2 regions of the Paenibacillus sp. PAMC21692 genome follow, and region 2 is predicted to be linked to the other one. Evidence: predicted binding sites of a transcription regulator. Region 2 holds the regulator's gene; the other holds the start of a gene.

Region 1 (3,418 bases), 650 kb from region 2:
GCGGAGATGCTGCTGCAATCGCATGAAGGCATCCTCGAGCTTCTGCCCGCGCTGCCCGATAAGTGGCCTTCGGGAGAGGTCGGCGGACTTCGCGCCAGGGGTGGATACGAGGTCGGTCTTAAGTGGGAAGGCGGCGTCCTGAGAGAAGCTACTTTGCTCTCCGGCAGGGATCAGCTATGCGAGATAAGCGCACAGCAAGCGCCTTCCCGAATGATTGGAGGAGACAAGGAAGTTTTGTGGACGTCCTCCATCGAAGGGCGATTTGCATTTGCGGTTACGGCGGGAGTCGTGTACCGATTGTTGTTCTAGAATAAGGGTTAAGCCAAACAACCGTTCCTTCGTTGGCGGCGGCGTCAGCCGCCATGCAACGAGGAACGGTTTGTTTGCAATCAGGATATTTTTAAGAGTCGGCTATGACTCACGGCTTCATCCAATCAGGCTTCGACTAATTCTGGCCGTTTTACCTGAAGCGGAGGAGGAATGAGCCAGCCTTTCTCCTTATTCATCTCCAGGATGCGAACGGCGAGGGCTGTTTTGGCCAAATGGTACTTGGCGTACAGGGCTGCAATGTCTTCCCTGATGCATTGGATCATGGCTTGGCTGCATCCCACAATCCCTGCCGCCGTATCGGCAGAGATCGCAGCCGCGATTTCCATATCCGTAAATCTTGCGCCGACCGGAATATCCTCCAGCTTGACTGGCGGTCTTTCGGCAGGAGCAGGAATAGGCGCGATTCCGTTGTTTGTAAGCAGTTGGTCAAGCTCTTTCGCTTCCAACTTGGATTGGTCGAGGAGTGCTTCCAAAATTTTCTTCAGTTCTTTGTCCCCGGCATGGTTCTGATAAGCCTGATAACAGGAAATCATCCCCTTCGCCACCATAGAACCCTGCCAAGCGGTGTAAATCTCGCCATAATGCATGGGTTCATCCTTCGGGTTACCGCTCAAAATACCCATTTATAACACTCCTTTAGATTAGTAAACGCCTTGTTTAGCTTTGCCTTCTTTTTAAAAAATATGATGTATAGGGTATCTAAAGAATGTCGTTGGATAAGCATACATATTTTAGTCCTTGCGCGGGAACAATTGTTCGTATTAAGATGATAATAAGAACAAATGTTCGAAAGGTCGGATGCAAGATGAACAATGGCGTGGGACTTCGTATCGCATTACCCCGATTGCTTCGTGCCGCTGATACTCTGTCTGCGAGGGCGGTGAGATGTCATGCCCTCTGAACGTTCCATATTGCTTGTGGATGGTCAGTCCTTCTATGCGAGCGTTGAGAAGGCCGCGCATCCGGAATACCGGGATAAGCCTGTAGCCGTGGCCGATCCGGAGCGGCGAAGCGGGATTATATTGGCGGCATGCCCGCTCGCCAAGGCGCAGGGAGTTACAACGGCGAGCAGAGTGTTCGAGGCGAAGGCTCTCTGCAAGGATCTCGTCATCATTAAACCTCGCATGCAGAGGTACATTACGTACTCGTTGTTAATTACGGAGATTTTCGAAACCTTTACCCCATTGGTGGAGCCGTATTCCATCGACGAGCAGTTTCTGGATGTGACGGGTTCGCTTGGCTTATTCGGATCGGCGGAGGAGATCGCGGTCCAAATACAACATAAGGTCAAGCTGGCTACCGGCGTATGGTCCCGGGTGGGCATAGGGCCGACAAAGGTGTTGGCCAAGACGGCTACGGATAATTTCGCGAAGAAACAGCCGTCCGGGATCTATCGGCTTGACCATTCCGATATCGAGAAAGACCTGTGGCCGCTGCCGGTCCACAAAATGTTTATGGTTGCTTCGCGCATGACCCGGAGGTTCACGATGTGGGGGCTGGATACCATCGGACATATCGCCCGGATGGAGCTCCCGATGTTCAAAAAGCAGATGCGCCGGATGATGGGCAAGCAATCGGACATTCAGGCCGAATACTATTGGCAGACGGCTCGCGGCATTGATCCCAGTCCGGTCGTTGCTTCTATAAGCGCCCCGCTAAAGTCCGTCAGTCATGGCAAGACGCTTAGAGCTTCGTTGTATACGCGAAGGGAGGATATCGAGGTTGTCCTGCTGGAGCTTTGCATCGAGGTCTGCCGTCGTGCGCGCAGGCTCGGGGTGCAGGGCAGGGTGATCTCCCTTGGCATGGGGGAGACCGATGGGAAGAGGGGCAACAGGTTCAACCGGCAGCTTACCCTGCTGCATCCGACATCGCTTACCCATGAGTTGTCGGCTGCCGTTCTTCGCTTATTCGAAGAATATTGGCAGGGCATGCCCGTTACCCATATTATGATCGCTCTTAATCAGCTCTCCAGTGACCAGGTGCAGCAGCTTGACCTCTTTGAGGACCGCTATAAAACATTCGAGCTGGAGAAAACAACGGACGCGATCAAGGATCGGTTCGGCGACATGGCAATCATGAGGGCATCCTCGCTTCTCGATGCCGGAGTAGCTCGCGAGAGGGCGGGACAGATCGGGGGTCACTTTAAATGAGCAAGCTGGATGGCAATGAACGGTGGAAATCCAAGATGCTGCTTACGGAGCACAAGGAGCAGTACGAGAAGCGACACGAATCGAAGCAGGTGGGCAGACCAACAGCCGACGAGTTAGACCAAATACGAGATTATATAATGTATCCGCACATGCTCACCATGATTCAGAAGAGCATTCAGGATCTGTCCTTCATGCAGGTTTCCCTCAAGGGAGTCCTCGTTCGCTGCATGGAATATCTGATGCAGAGGGTCACGGCCGACTACTATGCCCTCAAGAAGGAGTTCAGGCTAAAAAATATAAAAGTGATCGAGGAGGAGATGAATGACGGGATCCTCTACTTCCGTTATTTCTGCAGGGGCTATGAGGAGAAATTCGGCGTGGTCAGGGAATCCTTGCGGTCCGAGATCATTATAAGAATGACCGAATACACGAAGGAGATCGGCCAACAGCTGAAGTTGAAATGAGCCGTAATATCACTTACCGAGCTTTCCGAACAATTTTCACATACTCCCGAGGCTTATAGTTGACCAGGCTAATATCGTTTTCCGGCGTGGTTAGTTCCCTATAGGTTCCTTCGGACTTGGGGGATAGGTTCACCGTATTTGGACGCTCCATTTGTACCGAATAATTGGACCAGGCCGCTACCCCTGCTATAAAAATAAAAATGAGCAAACAAATCATCCATTTCGCATGCAGTGACAACGGGATCACTCCTTTCTCATAACAGTAATCCCCTGCCTGCATGAATCTCATTCCGCTTTTGACAAAAAGGATAGGGCTGGGATATAATAACGACAGATTTATGGCCAAATTTCATATGATGCAACACTCGGAGGAGCCTGCCAAACGCGGGCTCTTTTTGCGTTTTTTCAGGCATACGCGGGCAACCATAATAGTGCAAGTTCAACAACCTCTAATAAGGGATATGATGGTGCGTG
Region 2 (3,418 bases):
GCGCATCCAATACGCGGAATGTCTCATCGTAAACAAGCGGCCGCGAGCGTCGTTCTGCCGGGAACAGCTCCGCAAGCGTTGCTCCAAGCTCTTCGTTATCGACGCCCAGCGCCTTTAGACCTTGTGTCCATGCAGCCTTCCTGTATCCCGGAGCCAGTTGTTGCAGCTTGCGGAACTCAACTTGCTCGCCTGCCGAGAAATTCGCCCAAAGGCCTTCAAAAGGATTAATGCCGATCATCTTCGTAAACGGGTAGGTTTCGTATGATTCGTACAAGGCTCTTGCTTCCTTGCGTACCGCCTCCTCCAACTCGTCCGGATTTAAGCCCGTAGCCGCCGCGCCTGCTTCGCAGGTAGCACGGAAAGCCTCTCTGACGCTGCGGTCATCCCACAATAATGTATCGTCCAGGTCAAATAATACCGCTTGCTTTGCTGCCATGTCCTCTATCTCTCCCCTTTTTATTTCTCCTCGAATGTAATGCCGTGTACTTGAGCAAACGACTTCATTTTGTCGGTCATCGCCGCCGTATTGAATCGATTAAGCAGACGCGAGAACGTCCAGCCGCCGCCCTTTTTAGGCAAAATCGTCACATAACCGTCTTGTACGCGAATGGAACCGATATCCGCCGCATTAAGACGCTTGTCGCCCGTCATCCGGCGAGACTGCACATAATCCTTGCCGATCTTAAGATAGGGCTTGCGGAAAAAAAATAGGGCAGCGAGCAAAAAATACATACCGATCGTTACCCAGCTCATCGTCGTCATAACGAATTTGGGATCTGCCGACATAATCGCGATGTACGCGCCGATAAACAAAATCAATAAAATCGGCAGCAAAAAATTGCGGCCGGTAAATCGATCCGCCTTCTCTGCATTCATCACTAACTGACCTTCACCGTGCTTCTTGCGTTGCTTATTAATAGTAGACATGTTTTTGCGCACTTTGCGCTCCCAGGACCGTGACAGATGGATTCCTCCTTCATATAATAGCAAGCTCATGAAAGGAGCTCTTAATGTTTGATGTCGCCGTTGCCTTCGTTTTCTTCATCTTCGACAAACTTGATTGTATCAAGCTGTTGCTTGAAGTTAGCTTTGAAGTTGTTCAGATATTTCTGGCGAAGCACATCTCGTTCCTTCAGCTCTTCATCCGTTAAGCCGACGGTTTTGTTTTTGCGGGAAAGCTCGTTGATTCTGGCAATCAGACTATCAAAATCCAATTTCATTACCCCTCTCTCATGTTGCGAACACATTACTCCTACTTTGACATTTTCAATAAGGCATTGTCAAGGCGAAGCCCACAAACACAACTAGTTTCTATAATACACAAAAAGAGATCTCCCTAAAGAATGGGAAATCTCTAAGCACTCATTATAAGATATATCGCCATTACAACTCCATCAAATATCGGGAATAATTAACTTCTGACCTGGATGTATCGTCACGTTGTCCAAATTATTGCGATTCTTGATCGAGAAAACAAGATAACCTATATCACTGCCGTTCTTAAACGAACTGGCAATGGACCACAACGTGTCTCCGCTGCCTACCGTGACGACTTGCTCCGATTCGCCTGGCCCCTCAACGACCGTGCTGGAAGCATTTGTACCGATTATAAGAAAGCTGCTGAAAACAAGCGTAAACACGATCAAACTAATAATCAGCTTTGCCATATGCCTGACCAGCCAATGAGGCTGAACAAGCTCCTTGGTTTCGCCGATATTACCACGGTATATGGAACGGTATGAGCTTGTACTTGGATTCATCATCATCATTGTCAGCACCCCAAACGTTTGTTCTGTTTTTAATTTAACACGAACAAACGTTTCCGTCAACGAAAAAATGCGAACGTTTGAGCTTAAGAACTTATGTTTGTACGAACGGCGGTTCTATGCTATAATTTGACACAATAAGATGAATGGAGATGATGAACGTGTCGAAGATTTCCAAACGGCAAAATTCGATCCTTGACTTTATAAAGCAAGAAGTTAAAGAAAAAGGTTATCCCCCTTCCGTACGCGAAATTGCTGAGGCGGTCGGCCTGCTGTCCAGCTCGACGGTACATGGACATCTGGACCGCTTGGAAAAAAAGGGATTTATCAGACGCGACCCTACGAAACCTCGGGCGATCGAGATTTTGAGCCAGGACGATAATGACAACGTCATCCAGATGCCTGTCACACAAGTTCCTATCGTAGGTAAGGTTACTGCCGGCGTACCGATCACTGCTACGGAGAACATAGAAGACTACTTCCCTCTTCCTGCCCACTATGTTGGCGACAATAACAATGTGTTCATTCTTAACGTTATTGGCGAGAGTATGATTGAAGCCGGCATACATAATGGCGACTACGTCATCGTACGCCAACAGCAGACGGCCAATAACGGAGAGATCGTCGTCGCCATGACAGAAGACGACGAAGCGACCGTCAAAACGTTCTACAAAGAGAAAAATCATATCCGTCTCCAGCCGGAAAACGAGACGATGGAACCGATTCTTTTGCAGAACGTCACTATTCTCGGCAAGGTCATCGGACTATTCAGAGATATCCATTAAGCAGCAACGCGGCAACGCCGGTATGGACAATTCCATATCGGCTTTTTTATTGTATTGGAAATGATGCAACTCTAAAACTATTGAACAAAAGGTTTGGATAATGGTCAAAAACAAACCCGCTAACCATAACGGTCAGCGGGTTTCCTTGTCTTAGTACAACGTCAGATATTGATCGCGTTCCCATTGATGCACTTGGGTGCGATACATATCCCATTCGATTTCCTTTAACTCGTAGAAGTGAGCGAGAGCGTGATCGCCGAGCGCTTCGGTGATGACTCCGCTTCTAAGCATTTCTTCGAGCGCTTCCTTAAGATTCGATGGAAGGCTTGGAATTCCGGAATCAATGCGCTCTTCTTCTGTCATGATATAGATATTGCGGTCCGTCGGAGCCGGCAACGGCAATTGGTTTTGAATACCGTCGAGACCAGCCTTAAGCATAACGGCAAGTGCCAAATACGGGTTAGCGGCAGGATCCGGATTACGAACCTCTACGCGAGTAGACAGTCCGCGGGAAGCCGGAATTCGGATCATCGGCGAGCGGTTGCTGGCCGACCATGCAACGTAGCAAGGAGCTTCATAACCAGGCACCAGACGTTTGTACGAGTTGACAGTTGGATTCGTAATGGCAGCCATCGCGCGAGCGTGCTTTAGTATCCCCGCCATGTAATAACGTGCCGTTTCGCTGAGACCAAGTTTGTCCTTCTCATTATAGAACATGTTCGTATTGCCCTGGAACAGGGACATGTGACAGTGCATGCCGGAGCCGTTAACGCCGAACAACGGCTTCGGCATAAAGGATGCATGCAATCCATGTACCCTTGCAATTGTCTTGACGACAAGCTTGAACGTTTGAATCTGATCCGCTGC

Evidence for each region. The regulator LexA, encoded in region 2, represses DNA repair genes until DNA is damaged. The targets are predictions, from matches to a motif close to CGAACATATGTTCG.
Region 1: the regulator LexA is predicted to act here: its motif matches at 1,106-1,119, upstream of H7F31_RS24785 (DNA polymerase IV).

Annotation. Positions count from the first base shown of each region.
Region 1 is NZ_CP060293.1:6,047,127-6,050,544, reverse strand. It holds gene H7F31_RS24795 (glycoside hydrolase family 95 protein) at 1-309, shown strand, start outside; gene H7F31_RS24790 (DUF3231 family protein) at 435-953, opposite strand; gene H7F31_RS24785 (DNA polymerase IV) at 1,221-2,480, shown strand; gene H7F31_RS24780 (YhjD family protein) at 2,477-2,944, shown strand.
Region 2 is NZ_CP060293.1:5,392,348-5,395,765, forward strand. It holds gene H7F31_RS21755 (HAD family hydrolase) at 1-436, opposite strand, end outside; gene H7F31_RS21760 (hypothetical protein) at 457-996, opposite strand; gene H7F31_RS21765 (DUF896 domain-containing protein) at 1,008-1,214, opposite strand; gene H7F31_RS21770 (LysM peptidoglycan-binding domain-containing protein) at 1,395-1,769, opposite strand; gene lexA (transcriptional repressor LexA) at 1,928-2,551, shown strand; gene glnA (type I glutamate--ammonia ligase) at 2,702-3,418, opposite strand, start outside.